2 regions of the Comamonas sp. 7D-2 genome follow, and region 1 is predicted to be linked to the other one. Evidence: riboswitches for the same ligand, from Rfam matches in the RefSeq annotation. Region 1 holds a riboswitch; the other holds the start of a gene.

Region 1 (11,693 bases):
CGCTGGTGGCATTGAGCTTCATGGTGCAACTGCCCAGCGGGATCATGCTGCGGTCCAGCGCCAGGTCCTTGTCGCTGAGGCTGCGTATATAGCGCAGCATGGCGGTTTCGGAGTGGTGGGTGTTGAAGACCGGGTGGGTCAGATAGGCCGTGCTGCGCTGCAGGGATTCGGGGATCAGCGAGGTCGGGCCTTCGTCCATGGCCTCGATGGTGGGCAGGGCCTGGCCCTCCTGGGCAAAGATGCTCCAGATCAGCTCGACATCGGTCCGGGTCGTGGTTTCGTCCAGGCTGATGCAGAGATATTCATCCCAGGCCTTGCGCAGATTGACGCCCTTGGATACGGCGCGAGCCGCCAGGGCGTCGGTGGCCTCCCGGGTGTGCAGGCTCACGGTGTCGAAGGCTGTGTCGTGGTGGTGGGCGCTGAAGCCCAACTGGGCCAGGCCACGGCTCAGAATCGCTGTGAAGCGTGCCACACGCTGGGCGATGCGCCTCAACCCCTGGGGGCCGTGGTAGACGGCATACATGCTGGCAATCACGGCCGGCAGGACCTGGGCCGTACAGATATTGGATGTCGCTTTCTCGCGGCGGATATGCTGTTCGCGTGTCTGCAGAGCGAGGCGGTAGGCGGGCTTGCCATGCGCATCGACGCTGACACCCACCAGACGGCCGGGCAGGCTGCGCTTGTATTCGTCGCGACAGGCCATGAAGGCCGCGTGCGGACCGCCCGCGCCCATGGGCATGCCGAAGCGCTGGCTGTTGCCCACGACAATATCGGCATCCCATTCGCCGGGCGGTGTCAGCAGGGTCAGAGCCAGCAGGTCGGTGGCCACGATGGCGGCGGCCTGCTTGGCGTGAATGGCTTGCACATCGGCCTTCCAGTCCACGATCCAGCCGCTGGACGCGGGGTACTGGATGACGGCAGCAAACAGATCGCCTGCCAGCGCGGCCTCCCACTCTTGCTGGCTGTTGGCGATCACCACTTCGATGCCGATCGGCCGGGCGCGGGTCTCGATGACTTCAATCGTCTGCGGGTGCAGATCGCCGGCCAGCACGATGCGATGGCTTTTGGATTTGACAGAGCGCCTGGCCAGCGTCATGGCCTCGGCGGCTGCCGTGGCCTCGTCCAGCATGGAAGCATTGGCAATCGGCATGCCGGTCAGGTCGGTCACCATGGTCTGGAAGTTGACCAGCGCCTCCATGCGGCCTTGCGAGATTTCGGCCTGGTAGGGGGTATAGGCCGTATACCAGGCTGGATTCTCGAGGATGTTGCGCAAGATGACGCCCGGCGTGTGCGTGCCGTAGTAGCCCTGGCCGATAAAGCTCTTCAGAACCTGATTCTTGCTGGCGATGGCCTTGAGTTCGGCCAGCGCAGCGGCTTCGGTAATCGGCGCCGGAAGATCCATGGGCCTGGCGCGTGCGATGGAGTCGGGCATCACATCGCGAATCAAGGCATCCAGCGAGGGCTTACCGATGGCGGCCAGCATTTTTTGCTGCTCATCGGCGTCCGGGCCTATATGACGGGGGATGAATTCGTGGCTGTTTTCCAGCGCTTCCAGGGAAGCGACGGGGGCGGGAGGCGACATCAGCATGGGAGGGACCTATTCTCAAATACTGTGACTGACGGTTTGCATGCCAGGCATGCGTGAATGCCGTATGCCTGAAGGCATGCGGCTGGTGCTTCAAGCAGCGCTGGCTTGTTCCAGCGCGGTGTTCATCAGAGCCAGGCGTTCGCTTTCCTGGTCGGCATATTCCCAATCGGGATATTTGCTGCGTGCCACGGTGTTCAGCCATTGCTGGCAGGCCAGGGCAAGCAGGGCCTGCTTGTACAGATCGGCATCGATGCTGCCTGTGATCTTGAGCTGACCAAAGGCGGTGGCCACGTGTGCGCGGCAGACCGAGCGCAGATAGCTCTGGTTCATGTCGTCACTGGCTAGCCATTGGGCCTTGGCCGCATCGTCATGAGCCAGCATGTCCTTGGGCACGGGCAGATCCCAGTTGCTCAGTTGCTGCTGCAAAAAGCGCAGGGCCTTGGCGTTGCCGCCTGTTTGCTCCTGGTACCACTCTTGAAGAGCGGCCAGTGTGTCGCTGCCGTCATCGCTGCCGAAGGGGCTGAAGTCGTCACCGCCGTCGTAATAGAAGTCCTGGGCTGCGATGCGCGCAAAGGTCGGGTGGCTGGTCTCGCGGGCGAGACCGACGTCCGGATCGTCAAAATACAGAATGGTGCTCATGGCTGCATGCAAAAACGGCCTTCGCAATGCGAGGGCCGTTGATACGCTTAGTTGTCCTTGGCGAAGTCGTTGTAGGCGGTCTCTTCCATCAGGCCTTCGAGCTCGCCCACATTGCTCATCTTGACCTTGAAGAACCAGCCAGCGGCCAGCGGGTCGCTGTTGGCGAGCGACGGGTCATCGCGCAGGGCTTCGTTGACTTCGACGATCTCGCCGGTCACGGGCATGTAGACATCGGCAGCGGCCTTGACAGATTCGACCACGCCAGCCACATCGCCGGCCTTGAAGCTGGAGCCCACGGCAGGCAGGTCCACAAACACCACATCGCCCAGCGCATCCTGTGCGTGTACGGTGATGCCGACGATGGCGGCATTGGTGTCAGCGGCGTTGATCCATTCGTGTTCTTTGGAATACTTGATGCTCATGGAAAGCTCCAGATGGGGGATTCAGGGGAATCGGGTGTTGTTTGAGAAAGGTCCAGTTCGCACTTTAGCGGTGTTCTGGCAGCTGTTTGGCAAACTGGCCCGTCTCATGCGCGGCGGCAGACCTAGCCGCGGTAGTAGCGGGTGGGGACGAAGGGCGTGGCGACCACCTTCATGGGCACGGGCTTGCCGCGCACCATGGCGAAGATTTCCGTATCGATGGCGGCGTAGTCGGGCTTGACATAGGCCAGCGCCACAGGCTGGTTGAGCGTGGGGCTGAGCAGGCCGCTGGTGATGTGGCCGATATGCTGTCCGTCCATGTTTTCCAGCACGGCGGGCTCGCGCACGGGAATGCGTTCCAGCGCGATCAGACCCACGCGCTTGCGGCGCAGCGACTGAGGGTTCTGCAATTGCTCTAGCACGATGGTCGCACCGGGAAAACCGCCCTCGCGCTCGCCGCCGGTGCGGCGAACCTTCTGCATGGCCCAGTTCAGCGCGGCTTCGACCGGCGTGGTGCTGGTGTCAATGTCGTTGCCGTACAGGCAAAGTCCGGCTTCAAGGCGCAGCGAGTTGCGCGCGCCCAGACCGATAGGGGCCACCTCGGGCTGTGCCAGCAGCGCTTCGGCAAAGGCTTCGGCAGCATCGCCGGGCAGGGAGATTTCGAAACCGTCCTCGCCCGTATAGCCGCTGCGCGTGATGTAGAGCGCATGGCCTTGCCAGTCGAAGTGGTTGCCGGTCATGAAGACCAGTTGCGTCACTCCAGGAATCAGGCGCGAGAGGGCTGTGGCAGCTTGCGGACCTTGCAGGGCCAGCAGGGCGCGATCGGGCAATGGGACGACCTCGCAGCGGCTACCGATGCGGTTCTGGATATGAGCGATATCGGCCTCTTTGCAGGCGCCGTTGACGATGAGGAACAGATCTTCGCCGCGGTTGACGAACATCAGGTCGTCGAGAATTCCGCCTTGTTCATCGAGCAGCAGGCCGTAGCGCTGCTTGTGCAGGCCCAGGTCCATGACATCGACGGGCATCAGCGATTCGAGCGCGGCGGCGGCATCGGGGCCGCGCAACAGCAACTGGCCCATGTGCGAGACATCGAACAGGCCGGCGGCCTTGCGCGTGTGCAGATGCTCGGCCATCAGGCCTTGAGGGTATTGCACAGGCATTGAGTAGCCGGCAAACGGCACCATGCGGGCACCCAGTTTCTGGTGCAGGGCAAACAGCGGCGTGGAACGCAGATCGGAAGAAGTGGCAGCAGCAGTCACAGGCAAGCGCTCCGGTGGTCAAAACCAAATGAGTGGCCATGCATGACAGGGTCATGCGTGGCGGGCTTGCCCTGCTGTCCGCTTTACCTGAGAGATTCGCTGCCTTTGCTTTCGCGGGCAGTTTGCTCCTTCGGTGGATGTCGGCGCACATACGAAATGACGGCCTGCATCTCTCTCCAGCAAGGGACGCTGCAGGCTCGCACACCTAGCAGCGCTTGTCAGTCCTTTTGCCTGAGCGTTTTGACACCGGGTTGGGGGTCTGCGCCTTCGGCGGTGCAAGGCAGCTTCAAGCTGCAGGCACTCTCTCCTGACGTTGGCGATTCTAGCGGTGGGCAAGGGGCTTGCACCACCGAATCGGATGGATTTTGGGGTTTTCGAGCACAGATCGCTGGAATTGAGCTTGCGGTCTCACTGCGGTTCTGTGTTCATGGCGGGCGTACGAGGAACATCGATCTCCTGGCGCGGAAACACCAGTTGGTAGGGCTGTTCGAAGCAGGACGTCACGGGCTGGCCCTGGCGCATGCCGGGCTTGAATTTCCAGCGTTCGAGCGAGCGCATGATGGACTTCACGATGCGGGGATCGGTATCGGCGGGCTGGTAGGCCACACGGCCGAGTTCGCCCTGGGCCGTGACTTCCAGGCGGAAGACCACCGTGGTCTCCAGCCCGTTCGGAAACCAGTGGGCGCTGATGAAAGGCGTGGTGTGGCGGCGTGGCTGCGGTTGCCGATCGAGCTGGGCGGGGGGTGTGCAGTCTGCCTTGATCCAGGCAGGCCAATTTACGGTTTGGCCTCCGGAAGCAGAGGCGGAGTCAGCCTGGGGCTGGGGAGTGATGTCGGCCACCTTAGGCGCCATGGCTGGGTTGCCAGCGCAGGCACTGAGCAGCAGAGCTCCCAAGACGGCCGCGTATGCAGCGTATGCAGCAAGACAGCGTGAGTGGCGTGAAGTATCCATGGCGGCATTCTCGGTCATCCCCAGTCGATTTCGGCAGACCTGGTGGAGTCGGTTGTTCAGCCAGGGCCGGGCTACCTTGCTCCAGAGCTTGTCCTGCAGGGGCAAACATCATGTCCGGCAGGGACTAAACAGAATTTTCCCCATGGATAGGATTATGACGTTCGTCAAAAAATGTTTATTCAAGGAGAGAAAATGCCCGAAAAAGCCACGAATGAATTCTGGAAATATCTGAAGCCGATTCCTGAATGTTTTCAGCCAGATGCGCAGCCAGAGGCTTATATTCAGAACGCTCCAACGGAGGATGAGCGTTATTATGTTCCATTCTCTGAAACCGTTTCCTCCCGTCCCCTCTGGATTTCTCCATCACAAAACAAATGGTGCGATATTCTGATGGCGAAGGAGGCCGGTCTGGTGAACCGCCATTACCATCCGCACGAAGTGTTTGCCTACACGATTTCGGGGAAGTGGGGCTATCTGGAACATGACTGGACAGCCCGCGCCGGTGATTTCGTCTACGAGACCCCCGGAGAAGGCCATACCCTGGTGGCCTATGAACATGAGCAGCCCATGCGTGCGTTCTTTATCGTCAAGGGACCGCTGATCTGGCTCGATGATGACGGAAAGCCTGACGGATATTTCGATGTTCACAGCTACATAGAACTATGCCGAAAGCATTATGAAAAAATCGGCATAGGTGCAGATTATGTGGACACGCTGTTTCGGTAGTTATCCGAAGCTGGATTGAAAATCCATCAATGAAAGGCGGTATTTCCTGAAGAATGAAATAGCCCGCCAAAGACGGAATGGAGAGAGACATGAAAAATCAAGATGAAAATCTAAAAAGCGGGTGGGTGAGCTATGAAAACAAGCTGCTGATCATTCTGTTTTTTACTTTCGGGATTGTTTTTTTTGACCGGCTGGCATTGTCGTTTTTATTTCCCTTTGTCTCAAAGGAGCTGGATCTGAATAATGCCCAGCTGGGCATGCTGTCGTCCATTCTGGCATTGGCATGGGCGGCTTCTGGTGCATTCTTCGGGGCCTATACAGACCGCAAGGGCGGACGCAAAACGGTGCTGATTCTTTCGGTGCTGATGTTCTCTCTTTGCTCGGCCCTGTCGGGTCTGGTGGGCGGTTTTGTCGGCCTGCTGTTGTTGCGAGCGCTGATGGGCCTTGCCGAAGGGCCGGTGCTGCCGCTGTCGCAGACACTGATGGTCGAAGCCTCCACGCCAAGCCGTCGCGGCCTCAACATGGGCTTGCTGCAGGGCTCGTCTGCGGGCTTGCTGGGCGCCGTGATCGCACCGCCGGTGATTGTTGCGTTGGCCGTGGCCTATGGCTGGCGCACGGCGTTCTACCTGACCTGTGTTCCCGGGCTGATTGCCGCCGCGCTCATCTGGCTTCATGTGAAAAACACAGATGGCGGGCGTGCAGATGAGCTCGCTGCAGCCCTGCAGACAGGCTCGCGCTGGGCTCTGCTGCGTGAACGCAATATCTGGTTGAGCGTGCTGATCAGCTGTGTTTTCATGGCCTGGTTTGTGATCATCATCTCCTTTGCGCCGACCTATCTGGTCAATGCCAAGGGTTTCGGGCCGGGCACAATGAGTGCTGTCATGAGTTGCATGGGTGTGGCCTGGGTCATCTGGGGCTTTGCCGTGCCGGCCATTTCGGACCATATCGGTCGCCGTCCGGCACTGATCTTTTTTTCCTTTGTGGCGGCTTGCTGCCCTCTGGCCTTTCTGTATGCGCAATCGCCGGTGGTGATGGGCGGCTTGCTGCTGCTGACCTATACCGGCCTGGGCTGCTTCACGCTCTTCATGGCCACGATTCCGGCCGAGACCGTTCCGCGAGCAGCCATGGCCACTGCATTGGGGATGATCATGGGTTTTGGCGAGTTGATCGGCGGTTTCATCGCCCCGACCCTGGCCGGGGTGGCAGCCGACCGATGGGGGCTTGATGTGGTGATGTGGGTGGCTGCTGCAGGAGCCTTGCTTGCCGGCTTGCTTTCCTTGGGGCTGATTGAGACAGCGCCCAGGCGCGTTGACGACAGGCAGCCGGCTGCAGCATTGAAGGAGTCGCAGGCATGAAGGCTTTGAAATGGCATGGTGCCCGCGATCTGCGCCTGGAAATCATCGAACGCCGGCCCTTGAAGGCCGCAGAAATCCGTATCGAGGTCGCGTACTGCGGGATCTGCGGCAGCGATATGCACGAGTATCTGCATGGACCCGACTCTATACCGGTCGAGGTCCCGCATCCCTTGTCCAACAGTGTCGCACCCATAGTCATCGGCCACGAGTTCTGCGGCACGGTGGTGGAGGTGGCTGCGGATGTCACAGGGCTGCATATCGGAGACAGAGTCGCCGTGGAGCCGGAGTACCGCTGCGGCCAGTGCAGCTATTGCTGCGGGGGGCGCTATAACCTGTGCGAATCCATGGGCTTTGTGGGGCTCATGGGAGACGGCGGAATGGCAGAGGAAGCTGTGATTCCCGCTTATATGGCATATGTGCTTCCCCCGTCCTTGAGCTTCAGGCAAGCGGCGGTGGCCGAGCCCGCAGCAGTGGCATTGCATGCTGTGCGCCAAAGCGCATTGCGCCCTGGCGAGGCCTGCGTCATCTTCGGCATGGGGGCCATTGGTCTGCTGCTGGTGATGATGGCCAAGCACCATGAAGCGGGCCGCATTATTGCCGTCGACGTCGATGCCCGGCGCCTGCGCCTGGCGCGCGAGCTCGGTGCCTGTGACACGCTCGATGCCAGCCAGGGCGATGTCGTGCAGCAAGTGCGCGAACTTACAGGCGGGCAGGGCGTGCCGGTATCGTTCGAAGCCGCGGGTCGCCCGGAAACCTTGAGAGGGGCGCTTGGCGTACTGAGCAAGGGCGGTGAAGCCGTGCTGCTGGGGCTCATGCCCGAGGCGAGCATCGATACCTTCGACCTGGTCAACCGCGAGCTGCGCATTACCTCCAGCGTGGGCTATCGGGGCTTGTATCCGGAGCTGCTGGCGCTGATGGCTTCCGGGGTTGTGGATGCCGGACGTATCGTGACCCATACCGTTAGTCTGGATGCCGCCATACAGGACGGTTTCGAGCGACTGGCATCTGCCGGGGATGCTATCAAGGTGCTGGTTCAGCCGCAGCCGGATGCCGTTGCCCGATTCGCCCGTCCCCACGCTTTTGCCCACAGCTCCTGAGCCTTGCTGGCGCCTGCAGCTTCTGCCGCTAAGTCATGGCACGTAGCTGACCGTGCTGCGCACGCATCTGTGTGGGCGTCATGCCATGGTGTGAGCGGAACCTGCGTGCAAAGTGGGTCTGGCTGGCAAAGCCGCAGCGGTAGGCGATCTCGGCAATGCTGTAGCGGTTCAGCGCAGTCTGGCGCAATTCCATGGCTGCACGTTCCAGGCGGCGCACGAGAATCAGCTCGGTCACGCTGTGTCCCTCGGCCTGCAACAGCCGGTTCAGGTGCCTCAGGGAGACACCTGAGGCGGAAGCGACTTCGCTCGCATCCAGCGAGTGGCGGTGCAGGTGTTGGTCGATATGGGCGCGCGCGGCCAGCAGGTGGGAGGCGCGTAGTGCACTGCTGCCTGCTGCTTCTCCAGCCAGCATGGTGCGCAGCAGGTCGCAGGCCTCGAACTGCATGCGATCCTGGTCCACCCTTTCGGGGTGGGCCATGGCATTGCCTACCAGCTTCTGGAACGCGTGATTGAGCACGCGTCCGCTGCCCGTCGCCCCCGACACACAGATCGGGCCGGGAAGTTGCGCGCGGCTGCAGTTGCGGTAGAACCAGTCGGCAGGCGTATCCACGAGGAATTGGTGCATCTGGTGGGTGAAGCCGAACAGATAGGCATGCCGGGTGTCATAGATCACCAAGTCGCCCGGAGCGAGATGGATGCAGCTGCGCTCCTGATAGAAGAAGGCACCGCTGCTGAGCACCAGTGAAACGAAAACCGACTCCTTGGGATGCTGGCGCACCAGCTGTGGCGTGCGCTCGATGACATGGGCATTGCCGTCGATGTCTGCCAGGGCCAGCTGGCCCAAGCGTATATTGCTCTGCCGCGCGTTCAGACCTTCGTCGGCGTAGGATGAGCAGCGCAATCCGACCAGAAAAGAAGCGTTATAGGCTTCCCATTGGTCCAGGCGCTGGCTGGCGGGAAAGGCATCCGTCGCGATCCGGTTCACCGCACATGGCGCAAGCGAGGGCATGGGGGTCTCCTTGGCAGGTTCTTATAGTGTGTGCCGACCAAGTGGAGCCAGTAGATGTCGGCAGTGCCGAGCAAACTCTAACATGCCATGTTTGCGCCTCGCTCCGTGAAGTTACGGGGTGGCAGGTCGCAAATCATGGTCGCGACGCCTGCGTGCATCAAGGCTGAGGGCGCGAATCCAGCCGCTTTGCTTTGCCGGCTGAAGAAGGGGAGTCCGCATCCGCTTTCATGTCGGCGCAGGCGCGCCACCAGGCTGAACCCGCATGCGGAGCGTTCAGGTCCAGGCGCTCGCCCATCATGGGCGTGGCGATCTCTATGCCGTGCTGCCTGCCCAGGCTCAGGATCTGCTCGAAGGGGTCCCACCAGGCATGCATGGCGAGGTTGAAAGTGCCGTTGTGTATGGGCAGCAGCCACTGGCCGCCGAGATCCCGGTGTGCCTGCACGGTCTGCGCCGGATGCATATGGACATAGGGCCAGTGGGCGTCGTAGGCGCCGGTCTCCATCAACGTGACATCGAAGGGGCCGAAGTGCCTGCCGATTTCGGCAAAACCGTCGAAGTAGCCGCCATCGCCGCTGAAGAAGACGCGCAGCGGCCTGTCGGCCTGGCGATCTTCTATGGTCCAGGAAGCCCAGAGCGTGCGGTTGCCGTCGCGCAGGCTGCGCCCCGAGAAATGCTGGGCCGGCGTGGCAGTGAAACGCAGGCCGTCGACCTCGCTGCCCTGCCACCAGTCGTGCTGCACGATCTTGTCGGCCGGCACGCCCCAGGCCAGCAGTCTGTCTCCCACTCCCAAGGGGCAGAGAAAAACGCCCACCTTGGGCGCGAGCACGCGAATGGTGGCGCGGTCCAGATGGTCGTAGTGGTCATGCGAGAGCAGCACGCCGCGCAAGGCAGGCAACTCGTCCAGGGCAATCGGCGGGGCATGAAAGCGCTTGGGGCTGGCAAACGATAGCGGCGAGGCGCGCTCGGAAAACACGGGGTCCGTCAACCACCAGCCGCCGCGCAGCTTCATCAGCAAGGTCGAATGGCCCAGGCGATACAGGCTGCGTTCGGGCGCGAGGTTCAACTCGGTCGTGCTCAGCGGCAAAACGGGCAGCGCCTTGCCCGGCTGGGAATCGGCCGGTTTGTTGAAGAAGAACTTCCATAGCGTCCCGGCATCTGGCTTGGGGCTGTTGGCCGGGCGCGGATGCGTGTTGCGAAAACGCCCGCCCGAATACTGGGGCGAGTCCTCGTAGTCGGTGATGGAGGTGGAGAGACTTGGTTTGCGAAACAAGATCGGGCGCCTTAGTAAGACATTGGCCGCAGTTTGGGATGGTTTGCAGCGCTGCAAGAGCCGGCTTGCAAGAGGCCGTAACACAGGCACGGCCATTCAGGTGCTTTCTCGGGGTGGATGCGACACTCGCTGTCTGAGGAGCAAATACACATGAATCCCATGGTTCACAATTTGGAGAGCATGCTGGCGGCCGGCAAGGATGGTGCGCTGCTGCGCTATACCCTGGGCAAGGCCTATGCCGACGACGAGCAGATGGCCGTGGCGCGCGAGCATCTGCGCAAGGCCACGGCGCTGGATGCCGAATACTCCGTTGCCTGGAAGCAGCTGGGCAAGGTGGAGCTGGCGCTGGGCGATGCGCAGGCGGCGCGAGCCGCCTGGCAGCAAGGGCTGAGCTGCGCACAGGCCAAGGGCGATGCCCAGGTCGTCAAGGAGTTGCAGGTGTTTTTGCGACGCCTGGACAAGCAGGCTGATGGCGCTTAGGAAATATCAAAAGAATAGCTGATAACGCTTGTGATTCAAGCGTTATCAGCCAATTTATTCTGAAGTTAATCAGTGTGCGCCGGCGGCCGCGTCGGCGGCTCCTGCGGCAGAGGCCGGGCGCTTGGTGAACCAGATCAGCACGATCAGGCTCAGGAACAGAAAGGACGATGCCAGAAAGATGTCGTCGGCGGCCCGCGTGAAGGCCTGCTGATCGATCAGCCGGTTGATCTGGGCATAGGCCTGCTCGGCACTCATGCCCGCTGCCTGCAGGTTTCTGACCGTGCTGGCAAACGTGCCCTGGCCCTGCACCAGCAGCTCGGTCAAATGGGCATGGTGCATGGAAGCCCGGCTTTCCCAGAGCGTGGTGGCAATCGAGGTGCCCATGGCGCCCGCGGTGATCCGCACGAAGTTGGACAGGCCTGCTGCGGCCGGAATGCGGTCCGGCGTCAGTCCGCTCAGCGTGATGGTGGTCAGCGGAATGAAGAAGAAGGCCATGGCGCCGCCCTGGATCAGCGTGGGAATCAGGATGTGGGCGAAGTCGGTCTCCACGGTGAACTTCGAGCGCATCCACAGCACCATGGCAAACACGATGAAGGCAATCGTGGCCATTTTGCGCGGATCCCAGACACCGACCTTGCGGCCCACCATGGGCGTGAGCAGGATGGCCAGCAGGCCCACCGGCGCCAGGGCCAGGCCGGCCGAGGTGGAGGTGTAGCCCATCCATTGCTGCAGCCACAGCGGTAGCAGCACCACATTGCCGAAGAACAGGCCGTAGGCGATCGATAGCGCGATCGAGCCGGCCGCAAAGTTGCGACGCTTGAACAGGCGCAGATCGACGACGGGATGGGCGTCGGTCAGCTCCCAGACCACGAATACGGCAAAGGCCACGACAGCGAT
Region 2 (11,693 bases), 1.1 Mb from region 1:
AGTCGAATGATCGCCGCCCTGCGAATAGCGCAGCTGCTGTATTTGCCCGTCAACGGTAACGGCTGTAGACGGACTCCAGGAAAGTCCCACCCAGGCCAGGTTGCTACGTCGAGTGGCGCCATTGGTGAGCGATGCTGCCGCAGCCGCATCGTTGTCACGGCGGATCACACCAGCCCCCAATTTGAGCGAAGGAGTCAGCGAGGCATAGCCATTGACCATGATGCGGCGGTCCTTCATGTCCGAACGCACCAGCCCCGCAAAAGCGCCTGCACCGCCGCGCATCTCGTCAACAGCTAGCGCAGCTCCCCAAGGAGCTGTGTCGTACTTGAGCATGGCAGACCACTGGCGGCAAGCTTGCCTGGCCGTGCTCGATTCCCCTGCGCAATTGGCCCCTGATGGACTGGGACCGGCATTGACCGTATCACGTCCGAAACTATAGGAGCCCCCCAAACTCCAAGCTCCAAAACGGCCGCGGTAGGCCAGCGAATTGTCGGTGCGTGTATTGGGAATGTAGCTGTCCAGGCTGCTGAGTCCGAAGGCATTGGGCCCCAGCAGATCAGCATCGAACAGCGCCCAGTACAGCATGGTGTAGTTCCGTCCCACCGAGGCACTCCCCCAGCCTCCACTCAAGCCGACCCAGGCTTGACGCCCGAAGCCACGACCACCCTGATTGAGGGTTCCGGAATCCACGCCAAATCCCGACTCCAGTGCAAATTCGGCATTCAGGCCACCGCCCAGATCCTCCTTGCCGCGAACGCCCCAGCGCGAGGGCGCCGTACCGGTCAACCCAGGCATTCTCGTCAACGAGCCTCCGCCCTGCACATTGCTCAGGTGCTCAATTCCGGTATCCAGGTGCCCATATAGCGTGACCGAAGAACCGGTCTGTGCCTGCGCCCCCATGGCTGCAGCCAACGATAGCGACGCTAACAACACTGGGCTGAAATGACGGTCCATTTTTTTGTCTCCTGTTGATGTAGTAATAAAAATCAGCACGCCGCAACGTCACACCCGTTTGAGGGGGCTAGATACAGACGTTTGGGAAATGGGAGAAGCCCGCCCGGCTCAGGCGGCGGGACTTCCACAGAACATGACAAAGCGTGCCTCGCGCCGGGCAATCAACCAATGGCCGTCGGCAGTGCGGCAAAAGTGGTCGTTGAACTCACCCAGAAGTTGTCGCTCATGCGCCTTACGACCATGTTCTGTCACTGGCTCCGAGTCGTCGCAAGACCAAAGCAGCACCTGACTATGCGCGCTTGCGGTGTCTGCTCCATGCATTTCGACCAGGATATTGGTGAACAAATGTCGTGTCATGCGGCCGCTTGGGCGCTGCTGATAGGCAGCAGCGATGGCAGTACGTCCATGCAGTGGCTCACCACGGGGGCGCTGCAACACGGCTTCTTCGGCAAACAGCTGTGAGAAGCGCAGGGCATCTCCAGCGTCGGCATAGGCCGCTGCACGTAAAACCAGGTCAATGCAAGCCTGTCGGTTCAACTGCTGCAGGTCGTTGTTCATCACTTGTCTCCTCGGATCGGCCGTCTAAGTTATGCCGTTTTTATTTGGTACCCAAGGATTCCACGAGCCAGCAATTAGAGCCAATGCCACCATCCATTCAATCAATGCGTTTTACTTATGAGGCAATGACACCAAGGACTGTCGTTACGCTAATCTAGGCGGGCCATGAACCTTCCATCTCTATACCCGCCTAGCGTCATTACGCATGAGTCATCGCATTTTCCGGATTTGGCCAGCCAGTTGCGATCCCTGCGAGCCGCACTGACTGTCGTGCGTCAAGGCAGCACCATTCGCGCAGCGCAGGCGATGCACCTATCCCAACCAGCTGTTGCAAGGTCAGTGCTGCAGCTTGAGGAGGCCTGCAGGCTTCCGCTTTTCATTCGCGGTGCACGCGGCATGATGCCGACCGCGCTGGGAAACCAGATGGCTGCACGTATCGAGACAATGCTCCAGCATCTTGGCAGCGGAGCCGCCGAAGCTCAGGCAGCATCCGCCCTCACGGCGCGGCGTTCTTCATTGCCTCACCGCTTCGCAGAAGTGGTGCCACCCGGACATTTGCGAGCCTTGCTCGCTATCGCTCACTGCGGCAGCGAGTCGCAGGCTGCCCAGAAGATTGGCGTCACGCAGCCGTCCATTCATGCCGCGCTGCAAGGGCTGGAGGCCAGCCTTGGCCTGCAGCTGTTTTACAAACTCACCTTCGGAACTCGGCTCACACCGTCGGGAGAAGCTCTGCTGCGGCGTGTCAAGCTGGCCTTGGCGGAAATCAGGGATATGGAAAGCGATATCTCGGCCTGGCATGGCCAGATCAAAGGGCGTGTGGTAGTTGGAGTATTGCCGCTGTCCGTGGGTATTTTCTTGCCCGCTGCCGTGGACAGACTCTCCTCAAGCCACCCCGACATTGAGATCAGCATTGTGGACGGCACCTACGAAAGCCTGATGCAAGGCCTTATGAGTGCAGATATTGATGTCATTGCCGGCGCGCTGCGCGCACAAGTGCCAGAGGATGAGGTTCAGCAGCTTGAGCTGTTCGACGACGACCTGGTTGTCGTCGCCCCCAGCGATCACGACAGCCTGCAGCGTGAGCATCTGACGCTTGAGGATCTGCTGCAATGGCAATGGGTCACGCCATTGCCCAACACGCCGGCAGATAGCGCAATGGTCAGGCTGTTCCGCTCGCACGGACTGGAGCCGCCGCGCAGCAATCTGCGAGCGAGCAGCCCGACCATGACGCTGGCCTTCGTGCTGCAGACCGGCAGGCTGGCCCTGGCCTCGCGTGGACAGGCCATGCGGGACAATCATGGTGGCTTGCTGTCCATCTTGCCCGTGGAGCTGCCCTCTACGCGTCGAGGCATAGGCCTGGCGATACGTGCGCAGGGAACCGCCTCACAGAATCTAGATCTGTTCATTCGGGCCTGCCACCAGACCATGGCGGACCTGCCCGCCTAATTGCTTCCCGCTAGCGGAGCATCCAGTCGGCCAGGGCTTTGGACACTTGCTCAGGCTGCTCCATGGTGCTCATGTGACCACTATCCTCGATCACGACCAGCTCTGCTCCGGGGCATAGCTGCTGCATGCGTTCGTGCCGGGACAAAGGACTCCAGAGGTCCTGCCGCCCACAGACCAGCAAGGTCGGACAGTTCAGCGCCTGCAGGACCGCTGTTGCATCGGGCCGACCCAGCAGAGCATCGATCTGTGCAGCAAAGATGGACGGGGTGAAGCGCGCCACCATGTCCAGGACTTCTTCGAACAGCGGAGTGTCAAGACGGCCGGTGTGAACCATGCCTCGCGCCCATTGGGCGCCCATCTCCCGCATGCCGTTCTCGAGCGCCTTGTCCAGCAACGCCTTTCGTTTGGCACGCTCGCTGGCACCAGCCTCGCCAGCCGCTATGGGCTCCATGCCGGTGTCCAGCAAAGCCAGACGCTCCACACGCTGCGGAGCCATCCTGGCGATTTCCAGTGCCACGCGCCCCCCCATCGAATGTCCGGCCAAGGAAAAGCGCTCTGCGCCTACCTCGCTCAGCACCAGGCGCGCCATTTCCTCAATGGAAGCAGCATGGCCATAGGAAGGGCTGATGCTGTCGGCAAAGGAAAGCGCCTTTCTCTGCTCCTGCCAAACCACTTCGTCACAAAGCAAGCCGGGCAAAAATACGATGCAGGGTTTGCTCATGCAGCGCTCTCCAGAATCAGATGGCCGACGGCCGTGTTCGATGCAGGCACATGGTAGAAACGGTGCGCCGCCTTGGGCAGCGGTGCGGGGCCGCCCACATCGGACATGGCGCCGCGCGCAATCAGCCACATCACCAGCTCGATGCCTTCCGAGCCGGCTTCGCGCACGTAGTCGATATGCGGCATCTGCGCCAGACCGTGGGGGTTCTCGATCAGCAGATCCAGGAACTGGTTGTCCCATTCCTTGTTGATCAGGCCCGCGCGCGCACCCTGCAGCTGGTGGCTCATGCCGCCCGTGCCCCAGATATGGACGTTGATGTCCTGGTCGTAGCTCTCCACGGCCTTGCGGATGGCGCGGCCCAGGTTGAAGCAGCGCTGGCCGGTGGGCACGGGATACTGCACCACGTTCACGGCGAAGGGGATCACCGGGCAGGGCCAGGAGCCGGTCTTGGGGTCCTGCTCGCCGCACATCAGCGACAGAGGCACCGTGAGGCCGTGGTCCACGTCCATCTTGTTGACGATGGTCAGGTCGAAGTCCTGCTGGATCACGGACTGGGCAATGTGGCTGGCCAGGTCGGGATGGCCGACCACCTTGGGCACGGGGCGCGGGCCCCAGCCTTCGTCGGCGGGCTGGAATTCCGCAGCCGTGCCGATGGCGAAGGTTGGAATGCAGTCCAGGCTGAAGGCCGTGGCGTGGTCGTTGTAGACCAGGAAGATCACATCGGGCTTGTTGTCCTTCATCCACTGGCGCGAGAAGTCATAGCCCTTGAACAGGGGCGCCCAATAGGCTTCCTGGGTCTTACCCATGTCCATGGCGGCGCCGATGGCAGGCACATGCGAGGTGAAAATGGATGCGGTGATGCGTGCCATCAGGCTTGCCTCCCTGTTTCATTCAGGAATCTGTTGCCCTCTATGCCGCGCCCGCCTGCAAGCATCATCTGGCGGTAATCTTCTTCGCTCATGCCCGTCATGGTCGACACCATGTTCTGTACGCTGATGCCGTCAGTGGCGCCTATCTTTACGAGAAAGTAAATGTTCCCGCCCAGGTCTATGCAGCGATTGAGATCGCGCGCCAGCACGGCCTGCTTCTGCTCCTCAGTCATCGACCACTCGTCGAGATAGGCTCGCTCGTTGGCGCGAAAGCGCTCGCGGTTCTCCGCCTTCATCAGGCTCATGCAGAACTGGTTGAGCCAATAGCCCCTACGGGACTGCTCTGCGTCAAACACCGTGGTACCAGGCACATCAAGATAAGGTTTGTTCAAAGCCATAGATATCAATTTCTGCAGATTCAAAGATCCAGTACCAGCCGTTCACAGCGGGCCCGTGAGCAGCAAGGAGTGAACTGATCGTCAGCGGCTTGCTCCTCAGCGGTCAGATAAGAATCACGGTGATCAATTTGTCCTGATAGAACGCGCGTCAGGCAAGTGCCGCAAACCCCCTGCTCACAGGAAACCATGATCTCCACACCAACGTCCTGCAAAGCCTGTGTCACGCTCTGACCTACCGCGACAGACACGACACGCCCCGAACTTGCGAGTTGCACTTCGAAAGCAGTGTCCTCGCCGCGAGGGCCAACATTGGCTGCCGCAAAAAACTCCCAATGCAATCGCTTTTCGCTCCAGCGCTGCTGGCGCGCAGCGTCCAGCACTGCGTCGATAAACCCCTGGGGACCGCAAACATAGAGATGCGTGTCCGGCAAGGCATCGGCAAGCACGGCTTCTATGTTCAGGCGCCGGGAAGCATCGCCCTCGTCAAAGTACAGTTGCACCTGGTCAGCGAAGGCAGAGTCCACAATACGCTGCTGAAAAGCCATGCGCTGCCTGGAACGACCTGCGTAGTGCATGCGAAAGGAGGCACCAAGTACCGAAAGCCGCTCCGCCATGCACAGGATGGGCGTCACGCCTATGCCCCCGGCCAAGAGCAAGTGGTGCGGCGCATCAGGTTCCAGCGCGAAATGATTTCTAGGCGCGCTGATCTGCAGCACGTCGCCTTCGGCCACAACTTCGTGCACAGCCGATGAGCCTCCACGTGAGGCTGGATCGCGCAACACGGCGATCTGGTAACGATGCGCTTCCGAAGGATCGTTGCACAGCGAATATTGACGAACGATTCCACCGGGAAGGTGTACGTCTATATGTGAGCCAGCCACAAAAGATGGCAAGGTACCGCCATCGATAGCCACCAGCTCAAGGCCACAGATGTCCTGTGCCTCCTGCGTTCGCCGAGCGACTCGAACTTGCAAAAAGCTGCCAGCAGTCATACAGCCTCCGCGCGCTCACGCGTCAGCAAGCGCTCGATGACACGGCGGGACTGGACACCACCTGCATCGATGTTGAGCATCAGCAGCTTACGGTCAGGCCAGCGAATCAGGTTTTCCTGCTGCAGCTCCAGCACCTCCGTGTCCTCGCTGAAGACCTTGCCCTGCCCCTCGCGAATAGAGGCCGTCAAAGCCGCATCCTGTGGCTTGAACTGGCGCGCCATACCCCAGAAATAATGATGCGTGGTTTCGGTTTCCGGGGTAATGAAGTCCACAACGATGGACGAAACCTTTTTGTCTGCTGGCGCACCATGACCGCCATGCCCGGCCAGAGCCACGCCCACCTCGATCATCACGTGGCTGGGTGGCTCGAAATGACAGATCTGCCAACGATCCACGGGCTGGTCATCGGGCAGTCCATTGCCGCGCAAAGCCATGCGCCAAAATGGCGGAGCCTCAGGCAAGCCTTCCATGAAGCGGCTGGTGGTGACATGGTCGCCATCCACCTTGGTCACGCAAGGCGTCTCGTCGATTTCCTTTTGTCCAATCGAGCTGGCATGCACATAAGTTTCGTGCGTCAGATCCATCAGGTTATCAATCATGAGCAAATGACTGGCCTTGATGTGGTAGTAGCCGCCGCCATAGGCCCATTGCGGATTGTCCGCCCAGTAAAGCTCTGGAATCAGCCCGGGGTCGGCCTCCTCCTTGCGGCCTGGCCAGACCCAGACAAAGCTATACCGCTCCACGACTGGAAAGCTGCGGATCTCTGGAAATCCCCGCACGCGCTGGCCTGGCATGGCAATCGTTTTTCCCTCGCAACCCATCTCCAGGCCGTGGTAGCCACAGATCAGCTTTCCCTCGCAGACAAAGCCCAGCGATAGCGGTGCACCGCGGTGAGGACAAAAGTCCTCCACCGCAGCAATTCCCTGCGGGCCACGGTAAAAAGCAATGCGCTCATTGCAAATGGTGCGGCCCAAAGGCTTGTCTTGAGGGATTTCATCAGCCTTGCAGGCGACATACCAAGTGTTCAACAAAAACATAACGGGGTCGTTATCAATAGAGTGGGGAAATACGTGCTTTGAAAGTCAGTGCGCCGCAGCCACCGAACCCCGAAGAACCGCGACTCGGCCCGCGCCTGTGGCGAAAACGGCCATCGCAGCGACAATCAGGGGGACAGCGAAGACGTAGTAGAGCGAAGCAGGCTGCCAGCCGCCATCCAGCAGCAGTCCCGCCATGGTTGGCGCCACGATGGCGCCAATGCGGCCAATACCGATGGCCCACCCCATGCCGGTAGCGCGGACCTGGGCGGGATAGGTGGCAGGCACCAGGCCATAGAGACCAGCCATGGATGCAAACAGAAAAATACCTACACCGACTGCAGCAACAAATGCCCACGCCAGGCTGGTCGAAGCAAGGCCGAACAATGCGGTAAACAGCGCATTGAGCAACAGGCTGCCAATCGCCAGATTGCGCAACTTCGCCCTCACAGCCAGCAGACCGAACAAGCTACCGCCAGCAATGCCCCCCAGGTTCAGCAGCACTCCGCCCGTCACGCCCTGCTGGGCCGACAAACCGGCTTGCACCAGCAATTTGGGTGTCCAGCTCAGCGAGAAATAGACACTGAACATGAGCAGGAAAAAGCCTGCCCACAGCATCAGGGTAGGACGTGCCAAACCATTCTTGAACAGCGCCGCCACCGTATTGCCTTGAACGGCATCGCCGGCCACCGGAGCAGGCAGCTGCGCAAGCGGTGCATGGCCCATGAGCACCATCAAACGATTGAGCTTCTCGAGCGCGTGAACCGGACGGCGGCCCAGCAGGAAATCCACGGATTCGGGCAGACGCCACAGCACGATGGGCAACATCAAGGCTGTCGTCAGGCCGCCAAAAACAAAGACCGAGCGCCAGCCGTAATGTGTCAGCAGCCAAGCGGCCATGAGTCCACCCAGAGTGGCACCGATCGGATAGCCGGTGGCTTGCAACGCGATCGCAGTGCTGCGCCACTTTTGGGACGAGAACTCGGAAGTGATGACCCCCACGCTTGCCAGCATGCCGCCGATGCCGACGCCGGTGATGGCCCGCAGGGCAGCCAGCTCGATATAGCTTCGGGCCATGGCTGACATCAGCATTCCAGCCGAAACCACGACGAGGCACAGCACAATGACAGGCTGCCGACCGCGTCTATCGGCCACGGGGGCGACAAACAGCGAGCCAATGGCCATACCAATCAGCCCGGCACTGAACAACACGCCCAGCTGAGCGCCATTGAGCTTCCATTCAGCCGCAACTGATGATGCAGTAAAAGCCATCACGAGCACATCGAAGCCATCAAGCATGATGAGCAAAATGCAGATGCTTACGGCCAGCCATTGAAACGAGGTCATGGCACCTTCGTCCATGGTCTTGCGAATGTCTTTCATACAGGTCCTTATCAGGAACAGGTTGTCTCCGGAGCTTCGTTATGTCTGCAGCTGTCACGCCGCAGTAACCAGCTTTCTAGTTAGAGCGCCACTGTCTAACTTGCTAAAACAGCGTGGTGAGGCTCGACTGAAAAGTATCTCTATCAGAGTCTGTCAACGCCAATGCACACATTGCGGCAAGCTATGCGTTTTAATGATGACTTTTCTCGCCAACGCAGAAGATCTGACGAGAGATAGTGGGACAGCCTAATGAATCCCCGGGCATGGTCCATTGCTTGTCTTTCACATAAACATGGGGCGTAGGCATACCAAGACCCTGGGAACAGCGCCGCAGGCGTAGGTCTGCCACCGAGAAAGCGGACCTGGTTCGTCAAACCTATGAGCCTGGGATGAGCGTGTCACTCGTGGCTCACCAAGAAGGTGTATCGGCAAGCTTGCTCTTTACCTCGCGAAAGCTTGAGCATGAAGGGCCTCCGACACCAACGCCCTAATGAGTGCTGCCGCTCACACCACCAACTGGAAGCAGTACAACGCAGCACTCAAGGCTCGCGGCTCCTTGACCATCTGGCTGGACAAGACCATGTCTTGGCTTGCCGCTGACAGCGGCAAACGCGGGCACAGCCCGCAGTTCTCGGATGCAGCGATTCAGTTCTGCCTGACCATCAAGAACCTCTTTGGATTAGTCTTGCGGCAGACCACAGGCTTTGTTCCGTCACTACTGGCGCTGTCTGGATTGCTGTGGCCAATTCCCGACTTCAGTACATTGTGTCGCCGCCAACGCCGTCTGGATGTGCAAGTGGCATACCGCTCTAGCGCAGCCGGCCTGCACCGACTGGTTGACTCCACAGGCATCAAGTTCCTTGGCGAAGGCGAGTGGAAGTGCAAAAAGCATCGCCGCCAATGGCGCAAGCTGCACATCGGTATTGATGCGCAAACGCTGCAGTGTTGCCGCAGTTGCGGAGCAAGTTCCTGCCGAGGAGCCGCTGCTGACAGTGACAGGCGATGGGGCTTATGACACGCAGTACGTGCATGCGGCGGTCATTCAGCGCAATGCCACGCCCATCATTCCCCCAAGAAAGAATGCCAAGGTGCGCAAAGGCGATGGCTTTGCGCACCGCAACGCAGCTATCGCCGCATGCAGACGGTTGGGGTGAAGTATCTGGAAACGCTGGAGCGGTTACCAGCGGCGCAGCCCGGTAGAGACCAAGATGAACTGCATCAAACGCCTGGGTGAACGAGTAATGTCACGCACGTTCGAGCGCCAAGTTAACGAACTGCACATTCGAGCCGCCATCCTCAATCGGTCTACTGAACCGGTCTGCCCGCAGACGGTGGCTGTGGCCTAGCCACACCTGGGGTTGGGAAATCTGGCCCTGGGGGTGATATATGCAACAACGCCCTCTCGCTGTCGCGCGTATGAGTTTTTATGGCGGGCGGCTTCACAGACGAAAACGCGGGCTTGCGCGAGCCATGGCGGATTCAGACCGCCCTTCCGCACCCCGAGCTGGCAGCCGCAGAAACACACCAATACAGGTATTAACCCGAATAAAGTCGCTGAAACTAGCTAGAATCGCGCCCATCCCGCGGGAGAGCGGAGCCTTTCGAGGGTTCCCGCCGAAGGCGCAAACTCCCATAATCGCTCAGGCAATAAGTACCGCAGGTGGGTCTGACAGGACCCGGATATCGCCAACTGGAGAGCAGCCCGCAACCACAAGCTGCAGGGCTCACCGAAGGGGCAAGCATGTCCACCGCGAAGGTGCTCATGCGCAACTCTCAGGTAAAAGGACAGCGGGAGAGGCAAGCCGGACACTCCCGCCGATGTGAGTGGCTGGTCTATTTTCAAGTGCCTTCATGCTTCCTTCCGTCTCTTTGCTGGACTCGTTCCAGGCCTCCAACTTCACCGTCATGCTGGTCATCTATCTGGTGGCCATTACCGCCGAAGCCATGTCCGGCGCACTCGCCGCAGGCCGGCGCAATATGGATATCTTCGGCGTCGTCGTCATCGCCTTTGTCACTGCCCTGGGAGGCGGCACCATCCGCGACATGGTGCTGGGCCACTACCCCATCGGCTGGACCCAGCACCCTGAATATGTGTATCTGGTCATCAGCTTCGGTCTGCTGACCACTGTGATTGCACGCCATATGCACAGGCTCAAGCAGGTGTTTTTGCTGCTGGACGCCATGGGACTGATCGCCTTTTCGCTGATCGGCTGCAATACCGCGCTGGAGCTGGGCTACCCCACCATCGTCATCATCATGGCCGGCATGATTACCGGCATCAGCGGCGGCATCTTGCGCGATGTGCTCTGCAACCAGGTCCCCGTGGTGTTCCGCCGCGAGCTGTATGCCAGCGTGTCGCTGTCGGTATGCCTGATGTTCCTGGGCCTGCGCTATCTGGATGTCAGCCCCAATATCAGCACCATCGTGTGTTTTGCCGGCGGTCTGGCCTTCCGTCTGGCCGCCATTCGTTTCAAATGGCGCCTGCCGGTTTTTTCGTACCAGCAGCGCTGGGAGTGATAGAGACTCCCCCTGTGGCGCTGCGCGCCTTCCCCCTCTCTTGCTACGCAGGAGGGAGACGCAGCCATCGCTGCGGGGCGGCCCTTGCTTGGCTGCTCTAACCTAGACTGCGCCATGCATTACCCATGTAGTTTCACTTTCCATGTCTGAACCGATCACATGGATGCCGGATGGCACCCCCTACAACACCCGATTTGGTGATCGCTATCACAGCGAGCTGGGCGGCCTTGACCAGGCCCGCCAGGTTTTTCTCGGTGGCTGCGATCTTCCAGCTGCCTGGGCCGATGCAGCGCAGTGGCGCATTCTGGAAACCGGCTTTGGCTTCGGCCTGAATTTCCTGGTCACCTGGGCGGCATGGAAAGCCGACCTCAGACGCCCGCGCATTCTGCATTTTGTCTCGGTGGAGGCCTACCCTGTCTCGCGCGAGGATCTGCTCGCGTTTTTACCGACCGATGGGGAACTGCGCCCGCTTGGCGAACAACTGGCCGAGCAATGGTGGGGACTGCTGCCCGGCGTGCATCGCCTTTCCTTTGATGACGGCCAGGTGCTGCTGACGCTCCATATAGGCGATGCCAGGACCATGCTGCGCAAGCAGCAGATGACGGCTGACAGCGTATATCTGGATGGCTTCTCTCCCCAGCTCAACCCCGAGATGTGGGATGAAGATGCCATGAAGAACATCGCCCGCCATTGCCGCCGTGGCACGCAGCTTGCCACTTGGTGCGTGGCCGGCCATGTGCGCCAAGCGCTCAAGGCTCAGGGTTTTGACGTCAAGAAGCGCGTTGGCGTGCCGCCCAAGCGCCATAACCTGCATGCAGCCT

The links. A riboswitch is a leader RNA that binds a small molecule or an ion and turns the genes downstream of it on or off. The one in region 1 is predicted to bind glycine.
Region 2: another riboswitch for glycine. It lies ahead of MPZ60_RS16720 (trimeric intracellular cation channel family protein); the one in region 1 lies ahead of gcvT (glycine cleavage system aminomethyltransferase GcvT).

The regions. Positions count from the first base shown of each region.
Region 1 is NZ_CP094238.1:2,539,365-2,551,057, forward strand. It holds gene gcvP (aminomethyl-transferring glycine dehydrogenase) at 1-1,588, opposite strand, end outside; gene MPZ60_RS11680 (MolR family transcriptional regulator) at 1,679-2,227, opposite strand; gene gcvH (glycine cleavage system protein GcvH) at 2,275-2,649, opposite strand; gene gcvT (glycine cleavage system aminomethyltransferase GcvT) at 2,772-3,908, opposite strand; glycine riboswitch at 3,973-4,098, opposite strand; glycine riboswitch at 4,118-4,228, opposite strand; gene MPZ60_RS11695 (energy transducer TonB) at 4,317-4,859, opposite strand; gene MPZ60_RS11700 (2,4'-dihydroxyacetophenone dioxygenase family protein) at 5,052-5,585, shown strand; gene MPZ60_RS11705 (MFS transporter) at 5,675-6,940, shown strand; gene MPZ60_RS11710 (2,3-butanediol dehydrogenase) at 6,937-8,037, shown strand; gene MPZ60_RS11715 (helix-turn-helix domain-containing protein) at 8,066-9,046, opposite strand; gene MPZ60_RS11720 (MBL fold metallo-hydrolase) at 9,204-10,316, opposite strand; gene MPZ60_RS11725 (hypothetical protein) at 10,467-10,796, shown strand; gene MPZ60_RS11730 (DHA2 family efflux MFS transporter permease subunit) at 10,866-11,693, opposite strand, start outside.
Region 2 is NZ_CP094238.1:3,631,289-3,642,981, forward strand. It holds gene MPZ60_RS16665 (porin) at 1-954, opposite strand, end outside; gene MPZ60_RS16670 (nuclear transport factor 2 family protein) at 1,063-1,512, opposite strand; gene MPZ60_RS16675 (LysR family transcriptional regulator) at 1,678-2,958, shown strand; gene MPZ60_RS16680 (alpha/beta fold hydrolase) at 2,969-3,679, opposite strand; gene MPZ60_RS16685 (class III extradiol dioxygenase subunit beta) at 3,676-4,548, opposite strand; gene ligA (protocatechuate 4,5-dioxygenase subunit alpha) at 4,548-4,946, opposite strand; gene MPZ60_RS16695 (PDR/VanB family oxidoreductase) at 4,967-5,938, opposite strand; gene MPZ60_RS16700 (aromatic ring-hydroxylating dioxygenase subunit alpha) at 5,935-6,975, opposite strand; gene MPZ60_RS16705 (MFS transporter) at 7,021-8,355, opposite strand; partial or broken gene MPZ60_RS16710 (transposase) at 8,661-8,834, shown strand; partial or broken gene MPZ60_RS16715 (IS5 family transposase) at 8,846-9,701, shown strand; glycine riboswitch at 9,930-10,022, shown strand; glycine riboswitch at 10,036-10,154, shown strand; gene MPZ60_RS16720 (trimeric intracellular cation channel family protein) at 10,207-10,872, shown strand; gene mnmC (FAD-dependent 5-carboxymethylaminomethyl-2-thiouridine(34) oxidoreductase MnmC) at 11,036-11,693, shown strand, end outside.